DNA from 3 places in the Blautia intestinihominis genome. Region 3 is predicted to be linked to each of the others. Evidence: riboswitches for the same ligand, from Rfam matches in the RefSeq annotation. Region 3 holds a riboswitch; each other region holds the start of a gene.
The links. A riboswitch is a leader RNA that binds a small molecule or an ion and turns the genes downstream of it on or off. The one in region 3 is predicted to bind cobalamin.
Positions count from the first base shown of each region.

Region 1: it holds a riboswitch for cobalamin, as region 3 does, so the genes downstream of both, WMO75_RS16830 (ABC transporter substrate-binding protein) here and WMO75_RS02845 (cysteine-rich small domain-containing protein) in region 3, are expected to answer to the same signal.
Region 2: it holds a riboswitch for cobalamin, as region 3 does, so the genes downstream of both, WMO75_RS00510 (sirohydrochlorin cobaltochelatase) here and WMO75_RS02845 (cysteine-rich small domain-containing protein) in region 3, are expected to answer to the same signal.

Region 1 is NZ_JBBMEI010000086.1:633-6,089, reverse strand. Features, by position in the region: gene WMO75_RS16845 (ABC transporter ATP-binding protein) at 1-425, opposite strand, end outside; gene nikC (nickel transporter permease) at 437-1,264, opposite strand; gene nikB (nickel ABC transporter permease) at 1,269-2,216, opposite strand; gene WMO75_RS16830 (ABC transporter substrate-binding protein) at 2,272-3,834, opposite strand; cobalamin riboswitch at 4,031-4,230, opposite strand; gene WMO75_RS16825 (hypothetical protein) at 4,306-5,457, opposite strand, start outside.
Region 2 is NZ_JBBMEI010000001.1:125,784-131,240, reverse strand. Features, by position in the region: gene WMO75_RS00525 (NUDIX hydrolase) at 229-732, shown strand; gene WMO75_RS00520 (Na+/H+ antiporter NhaC family protein) at 742-2,034, shown strand; gene thiE (thiamine phosphate synthase) at 2,040-2,690, shown strand; cobalamin riboswitch at 2,745-2,942, shown strand; gene WMO75_RS00510 (sirohydrochlorin cobaltochelatase) at 3,075-4,442, shown strand; gene WMO75_RS00505 (hypothetical protein) at 4,534-5,151, shown strand; gene WMO75_RS00500 (Ig-like domain-containing protein) at 5,283-5,457, opposite strand, start outside.
Region 3 is NZ_JBBMEI010000005.1:34,149-39,605, forward strand. Features, by position in the region: gene nudC (NAD(+) diphosphatase) at 1-465, opposite strand, end outside; cobalamin riboswitch at 674-865, shown strand; gene WMO75_RS02845 (cysteine-rich small domain-containing protein) at 1,232-1,513, shown strand; gene WMO75_RS02850 (phosphatase) at 1,636-2,349, opposite strand; gene WMO75_RS02855 (glycyl radical protein) at 2,688-5,207, shown strand; gene WMO75_RS02860 (glycyl-radical enzyme activating protein) at 5,220-5,457, shown strand, end outside.

The DNA of each region.
Region 1 (5,457 bases), on a different contig from region 3:
TCCATAATATTATCCGGAGACGGAAGTCTCATTCGCTCCAGCATTGCGATTCCCTTACTCCATGCCTCTTTTTTGGAAATTTTCTCATGAGTAAGAATATATTCTGTGAATACTTTTCCGACTTTACGTGTCGGATTCATCATTGCACCACTGTCCTGAAAAATCATGGAAATATCAGAACCACGAAGTTTTCTCCACTGTTCCGGTGTATAGGATAAGAGGTCTTCTCCTTCAAATGTAATACTTCCTTCTGTGACCTTACCGCCACCTGCAAGAAGTCCCAGAACAGCACGGATAACAGTGGTTTTTCCACTTCCGGATTCTCCTACCAGAGAAACGATCTGTCCCTCTTTCATATCCAGATTAAAATTCTGAACAGTTGGAACATTTTTGTAGGAGATTGTCACATTATCTAATTTCAGCATGTTTATTCCTCCTACTCATTTCTTGGATCGAGGATATCACGGATGGAATCCCCAAGCATATTAAATACAACAACTACTACAAAAATAGCAAGACCCGGGAAGATCATCAGCCACGGAGCGGACTGCATACACGCTCTTCCTTCATTCAGCATATAACCCCATTCCGGTGCCGGCGGCTTCGCGCCAAATCCCAGGAAGGACATTGCTGCCAGTTCCAGCATCATGGAACCTATATCTGTCGCAGCAGTAATGATCAGTGTAGGAAGTGCATTTGGAAGCATATATCGAAACAGCATATACGGTGTTTTGGAACCGGTAACGATCGCTGCTGATACATAATCCCTGTCACGGATCTTCATAACCAGGCTTCGTGCCAGACGCGCATATTTGGTCCAGCTTACTACTACAATAGCGATGATCGCATTTTTGATACTTGCGCCCATAATACCTGCAACAGCAAGAGCAAGTACCAGTCCTGGGAAAGCAAGCATCATATCTGCAATTCGCATAATAACAGCATCAATGACACCTCCGAAATATCCTGCAAGGACTCCGGTAACAGTTCCCACCAGAAAGATCAGGGCAACAACACCAAAGGTTGCTGACAGAGATGCACGTGCTCCATAAATAACTCTTGAAAAAATATCCCTGCCCATTTTGTCGGTTCCAAAAATATGTTCCTTGCATGGCGGAAGCAGTGCATCTACCAGAGAACCTTTTAACGGGTCAACCCCTCTGGTTACCACCGGTGCAAATACTGCTGTCAGAATAATACAGACTGCAAGAATAGAAAACACGACAAAAGTTTTATTTGCTAAAAATCTGTTTTTCTTTTTCATGATTCTACTCCTTTAAACGCATACGTGGATCAATATAAACATAAGATGCATCAACGATCAGGTTAATGACCATATAAATCAGGGCAAGCCATAATACATATCCCTGGATCAGATTGTAATCACTGGATGTGATTGCTGAAACTGCAAGGTTTCCAAGACCCGGATAAGAGAAGATTACTTCTACAACACTGGTTCCTCCAAGAAGTGATCCTATGGAAAGACCAAACATTGTGATCAGCGGAAGCAATGAATTTGGAAATACATTGCCCCAGATAATCTTTGATTTCTTTACTCCTCTTGCCTGTGCACCGATCACATAATCCTGACTCAGTTCATCCAGCACCGCTGTTCTTACCTGTCTGGTATATTTGGAAGACATTGCAATCGCAAGTGTCAAAGCCGGAAGAAACAGACTCTTAAAGTCTCCCGCAGAACTGATAACCGGAAATGCATTGATATAAACACAGAATGCCAGCATTAACAGAAGTCCAACCCAGAAGTTAGGCATCGCACATCCGAGGAATGTAATTCCCCGGACGAGATAATCGATCCATTTATCTTTATATATGGCAGACAACATACCTAAAGGTACAGAAATAACCAGCATAAGGATCATGGCCATTAATGTAAGTTTCAAAGTCGGCCATAATCTGGCTGCAAGAAGTTCTGTAACTGGTTTATTTAAGCTGTATGATTTGCCAAAGTCACCTTTCAGACAGTTCTTAAGCCATCTGGTATACTGCACCAGAAACGGATCATTCAGACCAAGTTCCTCGCGTGTCTCCTGAACCATTTCTTCAGTAGGCATTACACCGGTTGCCGTGTACATGTTTCGTACAGGGTCACCTGGTGACATAAAGGTCAGTGCAAATGTAATAAAGCTGATACCGATCAATACGATCACAATCTGTAATAAACGCTTGATTATTTGCTTTTTACTCAAAAAAGACACCTCTTTTTATTTCTGTTTGTAACTATTCAGTAACTTCACAATTCGCAGACTTTTCTTATTCTGCAGGAGTAATTTCTGTTGACAGCCAGTAGTAATCTGCTGTATGGATATGTGCAGAACCAACTTTCTTACTGTAGATCATAGATGAGTTGTAGTATCCATCAATCAGAACCGCTGCATCATCTACCAGGATCTGCTGCATCTGGAAGATCAGATCTTTTCTCTTTTCCGGATCCATTTCACCTTTTAATTCTTCATATAACTTATCATAGTCCGGGTTGGAGTATGCGCAGTAGCTGGTATCAGTTGCCCAGTTAGCCATATATGCCAGAGGATCTCCGGTACCAACAGTGATCCAGTTATTGTTATTAAAGTCATAATCCAGTGCTGCAAGTTTACTCCACTGATCATCTGAGCTTCCGTATTCAGGAACAACACCGATGCCGATTTCTGCAAGATACTGTGCGTGAGCATCTGCAAAGTCATTCAGAAGACGGTTTTCATAAGAAATATATCTAAGGTTGATATTCTGGCCATCCAGTTCACGGATTCCATCTCCATCTGTGTCAACGATTCCTGCATCATCCAGAATCTGTTTTGCTTTTTCCGGATCATAGGTATATGGATTCTCAAGTTTGTCGTAATCATAGTTCAGAGTAGATGGCAGTACGGAAAATCCTGGTGTATAAAGTCCACCGATTGTTCTGGAATTACAGATTGTATCATAGTCAATTGCCATCAGGATTGCCTGACGAAGTGTTTTGTTTCCAAGAACACCATCAAAGTTCATCCATGCAAATCCGCAGCGTACACCGGATGCAATATCAACAGTAAAGTCATCACTGTCCTGGAAATCCTGAATATCTGCTACATTTGTGATATTCTCAACCAAGTCTACCTGACCACTCTGGAGAGCCATTGTTTTTGCGGAGTTATCTCCCATGAACAGCAGATTGATCTTATCGTATGGAACATCTTCACGATAATACTCATTTGCAGCTAATGTATAACCAACACCTACACCATTGAATTCTTCAATCTTGTATGGACCTGTTCCAATAATTCCATTATCGTAGTTTTCAATATGTTCTACATCTGTGATTCCCATAGTTGGGTGGCAGAGCTGTCCTACAAGGTTTGCATATGGTTTGCTTGTTTTGATGTTAATAGTATTTGCATCATCATCTACAGTAACTTCTGCTTCAAATTCCAGATATTTCTCCGGTTTGGCAGATCCGGAAGGTCCTACCTCTTTCATGTGATCAAAATACTCTTTTACCTTTGTCGGAGTTAAATCACATCCGTCAGAGAATTTAATTCCGTCTTTCAGCTTGATCGTCCATTCTGTATGCTCGTCATTTACTTCATAACTCTCAGCAAGCCACGGGATAACTTCCATATTGTCATCGAATTTAAATAATGCTTCAGCAATACCATATCTCATAGCATTCCATCCACTGTTTTCATCATTTGCACTGTTTACACATCCATCTGTGTACATCTGACATCCGAAGTTTAAAACCTTCTCATCACCCTTCGCCTGTACAGTAACTCCCATTAATAATGCAACTGTTGTTGCCGCTGCTAACACAAGTAATTCTCTTTTTGTTTTTTTCATCCTTTACTTCCTTTCTTTTTTTGTTTCTTCGTTGTTTTTCTTCCTTCTCATACTGTCCATTCCTGTGATTTTGAACGAAAAAAAAGACAGATGCTCCCACATCCGTCACGAAATCTTACCATTAAAGAATCAAACATATATATGCAACACATGAAGTTGTAACTCTTAAGCAGGATTTCTCGTCGTCCGCAAGAATCTCTTTTACCAGAAATAAGCAGGTCTCCTGACTTAAGCTTACCCATTTTCAGCACCTTCCCAGAAAAATATCTTCCAGTGGCATTCAGCTGAAAACCAACTATCACAGTGACGGGATCGTACCGGATTTACACCGGTTTCCCTTTTAATCAGACCAGCAGGACGCTTCTGCTGGTCTGAACTTATCTCTAAAATCATTAAATGACCGTATGAATACTCATCTAGCATAACATACCATCATGTATACGTCAATTATTTTAGACTCTTATTTTCTATCTATTTTTCCGTAAATTTCCGGAATTTCTCAAAATTTGTTTCCGGTGTATAGGATTTCAGAACTTCCATCATGTCCTCTACACTATATGTATTATCATACATTCCAATAGATAACGCATACTGCTTATTAAACTCATCTACTGAATCCGCTGTCCAGAATGACTGCTGCAGCCGGAAAGCACTTCCATCTTCACGGTAATCTTCTGCAAAGCCTTCCAGAGCATTTTTCATGGCAACAAATGATGGTGCAACGATAGCACCGTATTTTCCTACAAGATAGTCGATTCTTTCCTTGCCGTTATATCCCTTTTTATTAAACATTTCGTATGTATCTTCTGTAAAACAGTCAATGGAACCCAACAATACATCTGTACTGTTCTCTTCTTCATAAGCATCAATTATCTTGATAAAATCACTTGCGCTCACTACACTCAGAATAACATTATAATCTCCTGTATTCAGCGAATCAGCCAGCTTTTCATCCAGGTGATCTTTTGGATACCCCGGAACCAGAGTAATCTTAATGTCACTGCCTGTTTCAATTTCTTCAGTATCCTGCGTATTCACCAGTTCTTCTACAGACTTCTCATATGACAGGCCATATGCTTCCTGAAGCTTATTCAGAATACCAATCGTTCTCAGACGATGCATCTCATTACCGATAGCAGATCCTCCACATGCTATTATGTAATGATTCTGGTTATTCTGATCCTCTGAAACAAAATACTCCGCCATATTGGCAGCCGCATCCATTTCTGTTTCAACAGATGTTCCTATTGTTCCCAGAAAATAAGGATTATCCTTTACTTTCTCATACATTTCATCACTGATCGTTCCTGAGCCACGTACATAATACATACCATATTCTTCACATACCGGAAGAACTTCTTCAAGATCTGAGGAAAGGAAAGAAATAATTCCCTTTACATTTCTTTCATGAAGCTCGTTGATAAAGCTGATTTCTTCTTCTGCTGTACTTATACTGGAAGAATATAAAAACTCGACTTCAAAAGCCATGCCGACATAATTTTCAAAATAATTTCTAAATGCTCTTACTTCTGCATCATTCAGATTATATACAGACACCCCTATCGTCATTTTTTCATCCTGATCTGCTGTATCATTCAGGGTATCGGCTGCCATAACTGAAAT
Region 2 (5,457 bases), on a different contig from region 3:
GTCTTCATAATAGAGTTTTGCCCCGGAAAATGAATAACCGGTTAAATCCGATGCCGATAAACTGCCTGAGCATTAAAAAGGAAGAACTGCCAGATTTTGAACCATGTTTTTCCAGGCTATAAATCTGAATTCCTTGTCATTTACACTTTACTCTGGTAAAATAAAACCGAAAAAAATCCCCGCCAGTAGAAGCAGGGACAAAAAAGACAGACAGGGAGAGAAAGATAAATGGAATACTGGGATATCTACGATGAAAATAAACAGCCGACAGGCCGCACAATGAAGAGAAACGACTGGTGTCTGAAAGACGGGGAGTATCATCTGACCGTGCTTGGTGTTGTTGCAAGACCGAACGGCACATTCCTGATCACCAAACGAGTTATGACAAAAGCCTGGGCTCCGGGCTGGTGGGAAGTTTCCGGCGGCGCGGCACAGGCAGGAGAGGATTCCTATGAGGCAGTGCTCCGTGAAGTAAAAGAAGAAACCGGTCTGGATGCAAGAAACGCAGAAGGCGGTTATCTTTTTACCTATAAGAGAGAAAATCCGGGCGAGGGCGATAACTACTTTGTAGACGTTTACCGCTTTGTCATGGACATTGATGAGAAAGACCTGACACTGCAGACGGAGGAGACAGACGGACACATGTTTGCAACTCTGGAACAGATCCAGGCATTTGCAGCAGAAGGCAAATTCCTCCATTACGACAGCATCCGCAAAGCCTTCGAGATGTAGGAGGCTGCCATGGAATTTGCAGTATTAGGGCTGTTTTGCGGCATCCTTATTCTGTGTATTGTATGTAATGTTTCTATTATATATGCATTACTGGCAGGTTTCGTGATCTTTGGCTGTTATGCAAAGAAAAAAGGATTTTCAGTAAAAGAGATCCTGCATATGGCGGGCGAGGGAATCTGGAAGGTCAGAAACATCCTGATCACCTTTATGCTGATCGGAATGCTGACCGCACTCTGGAGACAGGCAGGAACGATCCCGGTGATCATCTGCTATACGATCCATTTTATAAAACCATCGGTCTTTCTTCTGATGGTATTTCTTTTGAACTCGCTGGTTTCGGTGCTGACCGGAACTTCGTTTGGGACAGCGGCAACAGTAGGCGTTGTCTGTGCGACGATGGGCTCTGTCCTTTCGGTATCTCCGTGGCTCTGCGGCGGTGCGATCCTTTCGGGAATCTTTTTTGGTGATCGCTGTTCACCGGTCTCGACCAGCGCCCTTCTTGTGTCAGAACTGACAGAGACCAGCATTTACAGGAACATCAGAAATATGCTCCGCAGTGCACTGATCCCCTTTGTACTGGTCTGCATCCTGTATACAATGATCGGAATGAAGACTTCCCATACACAGGAACTGCCGGATCTTACCGGAGTTTTTCATCAGGAATTTCGGATCGTCTGGTGGACACTTCTGCCGGCACTGGTGATCCTGGCTTTGTCCGTGGCGCAGCTCGGAGTCAAAATCTCTATGCTTGCAAGCATTGCCGTGGCACTTGTCTTATGCGTCTGGATACAGGGGATGCCGCTTATGGAACTCCCGCACATCCTTATCTTTGGCTTTCACAGCGAAAATGCAGAGATCGCTTCCATGCTGGATGGAGGAGGGATCGTTTCCATGCTGAGGGTCGGTGCGATCGTGTGTCTTTCCTCATCCTATTCAGGGATTTTTGAGAAAACGGGGATCCTCGACGGGATCCAGGCGACCGTAGAAACTCTGGCACAAAAAACATTTCCGTTTCTTGCGATCCTGCTCACATCAGCAGCAGCCAGCGCGATCGCCTGCAACCAGACACTTGCGATCATGCTGACACAGCAGCTCTGCGCCAGAACAGAACGAGACAAAGAAAGGTTTGCGAATGACCTGGAGGACAGTGTCGTGATCCTTGCACCAATGATCCCATGGTCGATCGCGGGGGCAGTTCCGCTTACGGCAGTCGGTGCACCACAGAGCAGTATTTTATTCGCGTTTTTCCTGTATCTGCTGCCGCTTTGCAGGGTATTGGATGGAATTCGGAAGAAAGGATAAGAAAAATGAAATTTACAAGAGAACAGATAGCAAAAGCGCTGAAACTTTATGTCATTACGGACCGAAGCTGGCTGAAAGAAGACGAGACACTTCTTTCTGTCTGCGAAAAGGTGATCCAGAACGGGGCAACCTTCCTTCAGCTCCGAGAAAAAGAACTGGGTGCAGAAGAGACAAGAAAAGAAGCCATAGAACTTCAGAAACTCTGCCGCAGGTACAATATCCCCTTTGTAGTGAACGACAGTGTGGAAATCGCATTGGAAATGGATGCGGACGGTGTACATGTCGGTCAGTCAGACATTAAGGAAAGAGACATCCGTGCCATGATAGGACCGGACAAAATCCTCGGGATGACAGCCAAGACTGTTGAACAGGCGATCGCAGCCGAAAAAGCCGGAGCAGATTACATCGGAACAGGGGCGGTTTTTGGCAGCACGACAAAGAAAGATGCCAAATATCTTTCCATGGAAGAACTGAAGAAGATCGCAGCCTCTGTCAGTATTCCGGTCGTGGCGATCGGCGGGATCAACAGCGAAAATGTCTCACAGCTTGAGGGCAGCGGAGTCAACGGTGCAGCCGTGATCTCGGGGATCTTTGCAGCGGAAGATCCGGCAGCAAAAACAGCACAGATGAGCAGGCTGACCGATATATTTTGTTAAAAATAGCCCAAATGTATTGTAATTTGTCAAAAAATATGATACTGTATAGAAAATTGAATAAAGAAGATAACAGGTGCCGAGGGCATTGTTCATGAGGTTAAAAGGGAAACAGGTGAGAAACCTGTACGATCTCGTCACTGTAAGCACGGAGTACGGTTCTGTATGCATTAAGCATGATCACTGGGAAACTGGGAAGATAGAACCATATGTTGAGCGGCAAGTCAGGAAACCTGCCTGTTGTCTGGTACGGGAATATGGATTCCAGATCACGAGTAATTGGTCGTACCGTTTTTTGATAGACCACTTACCCCTTTTTTGAGGGCTTTTTTTGTGTGCAGGATTCTGTTCAGTTTTCGTACTGTAATGTCAAAGGAGGACAAAAACATGAAAAACAAAACTGTAAAAGCACTTGCAACACTGTTAGCGATCACAACTGTATCTATGATGGGTACAGCAGGAGTTATGGCTTCTGACAACACCGCAGAGGACACTGCAACAGAGGCAGCAGCAGATGACGCAGATGACGCAGAAGCAGCAGACGATACAGCAGAGGCATCTGATGATGACCAGGCAGCAGCAGACAACGTTGCAGCACTGATCGACAAGATCTACGTTCAGGAAAGAAACGACACAACAGATGAGGACTGTAAGGCAGCCAAAGAAGCATGGGATGCTCTGACAGACGCACAGAAAGAACTGGTAGAAGGTGAAGAAGCAAGCCCGGAATATTTCGGACGTGACACAGGCGATGCTTCCAAGGATGACCCACGCAACCAGGATGAGATCGGTGAGAACGAACTTCTTGTTGTAAGCTTTGGTACTTCCTTCAACGACAGCCGTGCACAGGATATCAAAGGAATCGAAGATGCTCTGGCAGCAGCTTATCCGGACTGGTCCGTAAGACGTGCTTTCACAGCACAGATCATCATCAACCATGTAGAGGCAAGAGATGATGAAGCAATCGACAACATGGATCAGGCTCTTGACCGTGCAGTAGCAAACGGAGTTAAGAACCTTGTTGTTCAGCCTACACATCTGATGCATGGTGCTGAGTACGATGAGATGGTAGAAGTAATCGACAACTACAAAGACAAATTCGAATCTGTAGCAATCGCAGAGCCAATGCTTGGTGAAGTTGGTGATGACGCTACTGTGATCAACGACGACAAGAAAGCAGTTGCACAGGCTATCACAGATGAAGCTTGCAAGGTAGCAGGATATGACAGCATGGAAGCAGCCGCAGAAGACGGAACAGCATTCGTATTCATGGGACATGGTACTTCTCATACAGCAAACGTAACATACGATCAGATGCAGACACAGATGGAAGACCTTGGATTCACAAACGCTTTCATCGGAACTGTTGAAGGTGAGCCGGAAGACACCGCATGCGAAGAAGTTATCGCTAAGGTTAAAGATGCAGGCTTCAAGAAAGTCGTTCTTCGTCCGCTTATGGTTGTAGCTGGTGACCATGCAAACAACGATATGGCTGGTGATGATGAAGATTCCTGGAAGAGCCAGTTCGAGGCATCCGGAGCATTTGACAGTGTTGACTGCCAGATCGAAGGTCTTGGGAGAGTCGCAGCAGTTGAGGATCTGTATGTAGCACATACAAAAGATGCTATCGATTCTCTGGGAACAGCTGATGATGCAGCAGAAGTAACAGATGACACAGAAGAAGCTTCTGATGATGCAGCAGCAGAGGAAACAACAGACGATGCAGCTGATACTACAGAAGAAGCAGCAGAATAATAAAGAAACAGTTTTTATGTAAGATAACGGGGCTGCCCGGGAGGATCTAGGTCTTTCCGGGCATTTCCTGTAAAAGCAGGAGGAAAATATTATGAAACGTTCAGTGGCAATGATGGCATGCGTATTAAGCGGAGCACTTATGTTTGGAAGCTTTACGCCGGTTCTGGCAGAAACAGAAGTCAAGTCAGTTTCTACAGCAACAGCAGATGCCAAGAAGGATGATGCCAAGGCTGATACAACCGATAAGAAGGACGATGCAAAGGATGCAGTTCTGGAAGATGGCACCTACAGTGCTGAGTTTGACACAGACAGCGGAATGTTCCATGTAAACGAAGCAAACGATGGCAAGGGAGTCCTGACAGTCAAAGACGGTAAGATGACACTTCATGTAAGTCTGGCTTCCAAAAATATCGTAAATCTGTTTGTGGGAACAGCAGAGGATGCACAGAAAGATGGTGCAGAACTTCTCCAGCCGACAACAGATACTGTTACATACAGCGATGGAATGTCAGAAGAAGTTTATGGTTTTGATATTCCGGTTGAAGCTATTGACGAAGAATTTGACCTTGCCCTGATCGGAAAGAAAAACAAATGGTACGATCATAAGGTAAAAGTCACCAATCCTCAGAAAGAATCTGATGAGACAGCAGCAACAGAAGAGACGAAGGACACTTCAACAGACGATACAAAAGAAGCGTCAGAGAAATAAAATTGTCTTTGGACAAAACGATAACCAAATATGCAGTACAATAAAAATATCCTGTACGGATCCAGTGTCATAACTGAACCCGCCAGGATATTTTTTTATGTAGTAATATCGATCAGTGAAACTGAGGGATATTATTTGATGCGGATCTTGAATGTTGCTTTCTTTCCAGATCCGTCTGTTGCTTTGGCAGTGATGGTAACTGTACCTTTTTTGCCTTTGATGGTTTTGACTTTACCGTATTTGTCAACGGTAGCAAGTTTTGTATTGCTGGAAGACCATGCAAGTGATCTGTTTGCGCTTCCGCCC
Region 3 (5,457 bases):
CGGCATAAGTACCGGGTATTCCCGACGGCCGCAGGAAGGGCAGTACATCATACGCTCTTTTGTGTCATGCTTCATTGGTTTTCCACAGCATCCGCAGAAACGCCGATTTTTGTACCAGAACCAGAGCTGATATCCAGTGACTGTGGCGAAAGCAAGATACTGTGGCTGGACATAACGAAGCTCTCTTGTTTCATGGAATTCATAGCCCGGCAGCAGGGATGTATCAAGTCCCGGGATCAGATAAAAACGTTCCTGATCAATGGAAAAAAGATAGATATAATTTTCGTACAGATCGCTTACATTTCCTTCCAGTTCGCGAAAACGTGGAAGAGAGATGGAAACGTCATCTTCTTTTTTATGGAAGAAACACTTTCCATTTTCGTAAGCGAGAATGATGCTGTTGCCATCCGGTGTGACTGGTTTATATTCATTGTGATAAGTATGCGGTGCGATATCCTGAATCATAAAAAATCCTCCTTTTGGTGATAACTACGTAGTGGTCATGCAGGACCGGAAAATATAATTCAGTATAGGACACACGCAGAAAAAATGCAACACAGAGAAAAAACGGGTGTGAAAAGAGATTATAACTTTTTACTTATGAATTTGTGAAAAAAGTATCAGATACTATTGACAATGACCAAAGGGTATGCTATTATAATGTCAGTATAATTCCATATTGAACATATGAAGTGCTGGCTGTGTCCGCGTAGCAGTCAGAAGAGGGAATCAGGTGAGAGTCCTGAGCGATCCGGTCACTGTAACAGAGGAGCGAACCTTCATTATCCCATTGTACATAGTATGAGAAGGGGAAGGCAAGCGATGATCCTGAAGTCAGGAAACCTGCTTTGTATGGCGAGGTTAAACTTCCGTGTAAAGTGTAACAACCAACTTAGGGATATCCGCAGTCCCAGAGTGTTGTCTGCTTATTGGAAGCAGGCATTTTTTTATGGAATTCGCCTGTTCGTATGAATTATACCTCATGCTTGTAATTGCGGTGGCCGCCGCAGAGCATGGTAACCCATTAAGGGTATGATTAAATGGCAGGCGATACTGCTTCGGATGCATTCGTTCCCTCCGCATATTTGAACGGATTCATTGTCTACCCCGGAGCAGCATCGCAAATCCTCTATAAGAATGTTTGAATGACAGCATGACATTGATCATAGCTGCTTTTTTTATATCTTCTTATAGGATATAATAGGATGAAAAGGGGATGGAGGTGAATATTATGGAGAAACCGTATTGGGAAGGGAAACATTATTCCTATTTCAGCAATAAGGAGTGTGAATATTTTCCATGCCATAAAGGGGCAGACCCGGAGAACTTTAATTGTCTGTTTTGTTATTGCCCGTTGTATGCACTGGGTGATAAATGTGGCGGGAATTTTAAGTTTACGGATAAGGGATTTAAGGACTGCACGGATTGTCAGCTGCCGCATAAGAGGAAGAATTATGGGTATGTGACTGGGAAGTATGCGGAGTTGGTGGAGTTGATGAAGAAGATGGGGTAGGTGAGGAATGGGGACGCCTACGGAGAAACACCTCCTGTACGGATGACATTCGCTCACCGGGGTGTGGCCCCTGAACGCCGCCCGTAGGGCGGCAGATTAGGGACCGGTGTGTGGGAGACTCATTATCTCTCTTCTAATATCATTTTCAACCTTGGAATCTGATTATTCAAGATCAGTTCCTCCGGGAACATTTCTTCATGCACGAATTCGGCGGCACAGGTGAAGTCTCCGATGTGTTCTGTGCCGTGGCTGTCGCTGGGGAGGACGATCGGGATGTTGTATTTGCGGCAGCAGCGCAGGATCTCGCGGTTGTTGGCTCGGGTGTCTCCTCGGTAGCCGTAGGGGGCGAGGGAGGCTTCGTTGATTTCAAAGATCACTCCGAATTCTTTTGCTGCGACTGCAAGTGTCTCATAATCTGCTGGAAAATGCGGATTATCGCAATGTCCGAGGATTTTGACGCAGGGATGCTTCATAGCGTTCAGGTAAGCACTTGTATTTTCTTTTACAGAACCACTCTTATAATTTTGCGCGTGCATGCTCGCGATCGCGTAATCCAGTTTGTCAAGAAGTTCATCACTTAAATCTACATGTCCATCAACATCAAGGATATTCAGTTCAACTCCAAACAATAATTCAATCCCAAAGCGTTTCTTGGGAGAATAAGAAAGACTTCTGAAATAAGAAGAAGTTCCCGCGGCAAGTGTGCCAGGTCCATGGTCTGTGATCCCGAGCAGTTTAAGGCCCTTCTTTGAAGCCGCTTTTGCCATATCAGAAACAGTACAGGTCGTTCCGTGCCCGCTTGCGATTGAATGTGTATGTACATCAGAAAGATACATTTTTGTTCCTCCTCTGATCAGAAAAAATTGTCACTGCCAACTTCATTTACAGCAACAAAAACTATACTGACTTCAGTATGGCAGTTCAAAATCCAAAAGTCAACTCAAAAATCAAATTCCAAATAAAAACCAACACAAAACAAACAAAAACCACAACAAAACCCGCACAAAAAACCGATAAATACTGTTGGATTCCGTTGACATGCGAGGGTGGGTAGAGTATAATGATTCTATATGAATCGTGGCGTCATAGCGCCTTTTGAAGGTGCCAGTGGCACATCCGCTGATACATATGAGATATGGCGTTTGAGACACCATAAGAAAGGAGAAGTGTGGAGATGTTTAATACCACAGATATTCCAAAGTCATCCAGAATTCCGAAACTGGTTGAGGCACTTTATGCCCACATGCCGGTTATCGAATCTGCAAGGGCGAAGCTTATCACAGAATCGTACAAGGCCACAGAGGGACAGCCTACGATCACCAGACGTGCAGAAGCTTTTGCCCACATTCTCCGTAATATCCCGATCATCATCCGTGACAACGAACTGATTGTTGGAAGCAGCACGATCGCACCGCGAGGATGTCAGACTTTCCCGGAATTTTCCTACCAGTGGCTGGAGGATGAACTGGATACGGTTGAAACGAGGAGCGCAGACCCGTTTTACATTGCTGAGGAGACCAAGCAGGAGTTAAGAGAAGTACATAAATACTGGAAGGGCAAAACCTCCAGCGAACTTGCAACCTCCTACATGGCGCCGGAAGCAATCAGAGCAATCGAACACAATATTTTTACACCAGGCAACTATTTTTACAACGGTGTCGGACATGTAACTGTTAAATATGAAGAAGTTCTTGCAATCGGTTACAAGGGAATCATCGACAAAGCACAGGCAGAACTCGACAGATGTCAGGTTGGAGACGGCAATTACGTCAAGAAATCACATTTTCTTAAGGCAGTCATCCTTTCCTGCCAGGCAGTCATCGAATACGCAGAGCGTTATGCAGAGCTTGCGTCCCAGATGGCAGCAGAGTGTACCGATCCTGCACGTAAACAGGAACTTCTGCAGATCTCACAGAACTGCAGCCGTGTTCCGGCAAATGGAGCAACAAGCTTCTATGAAGCATGCCAGTCCTTCTGGTTTGTACAGCAGCTCCTTCAGGTTGAATCCAGCGGACATTCCATTTCCCCTGGACGTTTTGACCAGTATATGTATCCTTATTATAAGGCAGATCTTGACAAGGGCATCATCACCAGAGAATCCGCACAGGAACTTCTTGACTGTATCTGGGTCAAACTGAATGACCTCAACAAAGTCCGTGATGCAGCTTCTGCAGAGGGATTTGCAGGATACAGCCTTTTCCAGAACCTGATCGTCGGTGGTCAGGACAAGGACGGAAATGATGTTACCAATGACCTTTCTGTTATGTGTATCCTTGCATCTATGCATGTACACCTGCCGATGCCTTCCCTTTCCATCCGTGTATGGAATGGCTCCCCGCACGAACTGCTGATCAAGGCAGCCGAGCTTACAAGAACAGGTATCGGACTTCCGGCCTACTATAATGATGAAGTTATCATCCCGGCACTTCTGAACAGAGGACTGACTCTTGCAGATGCCAGAGAATACAACATCATCGGATGTGTAGAACCGCAGAAAGCCGGCAAGACAGATGGATGGCATGACGCAGCATTCTTCAATATGTGCCGCCCGCTGGAACTTGTATTCTCCAATGGTATGGACAAGGGCGAGCTTGTTGGTATCCAGACAGGCGATGTCACCAAGATGACAACCTTCGAGGAATTTTATGACGCATACAAGAAACAGATGGAATACTGTATTTCCCTTCTTGTAAATGCAGATAATGCGATCGACGTTGCACACGCAGAACGTGTACCGCTTCCATTTGAATCCTGTATGGTAGATGACTGCATCAGCAGAGGACTTTCCGTTCAGGAAGGCGGCGCGATCTACAACTTCACAGGACCGCAGGGCTTCGGTATCGCAAATATGGCAGATTCCCTGTATGCGATCCGCAAACTTGTATACGAAGACAAGAAAGTTTCCATGGAAGAATACAAAGAAGCTCTTGCATGGAACTATGACAAAGGACTTGATGAGCAGTCAGTCAAAGATATCTCCGAGATGATCCTCAAGGGAATGCAGGACGGCGGCATGAATGTCACAGAAGACACAGCCAAAGCAGTCCTTACAACAGTCATGAGACTGAAACCTACAGAGGAGCAGCTTCGCAGATTCACAGAGATCCATCACATGATCGACGAAGTTCCGAAATACGGAAATGCGATCGACGATGTTGACTATTTTGCAAGAGACGTAGCTTATACATACACACGCCCGATGCAGAAATACCACAATCCACGTGGAGGACAGTATCAGGCAGGTCTTTATCCGGTATCAGCAAACGTACCGCTTGGTGGACAGACAGGTGCAACACCGGATGGCCGTTATGCACATACACCGGTTGCAGATGGCGTTTCTCCATCCGCAGGCAAGGATGTCAAGGGACCGACAGCGGCAGCAACTTCCGTTTCCAGACTGGATCACTTCATCGTATCCAACGGAACACTGTTCAACCAGAAATTCCATCCGTCAGCACTGGCAGGAAGGGAAGGACTGGAGAAGTTTGTTTCCCTGATCCAGACCTTCTTTGATCAGAAGGGAATGCATATGCAGTTCAACGTTGTTGACCGTGAGACTCTTCTCGACGCGCAGAAACATCCGGAGAAATATTCTCATCTGGTTGTACGTGTTGCAGGCTACAGTGCACTGTTTACAACACTTTCCCGTTCTCTTCAGGATGATATCATCAGAAGAACAGAGCAGGGCTTCTAAAAGGAAGATATTATGGATTATTTACAGACAAAAGGTCGTATTTTTGATATCCAGAGATATTCGGTCCACGATGGCCCGGGGATCCGTACGATCGTCTTTCTGAAGGGCTGTGTGCTCCGCTGCCGCTGGTGCTGTAATCCGGAATCACAGGAATACAAGATCCAGACCATGAAAGTCCTCGGTGAGGACAAGGTGATCGGCAGAGATGTTACAGTAGAAGAGATGATCCAGGTGGTTGAACAAGATCGCC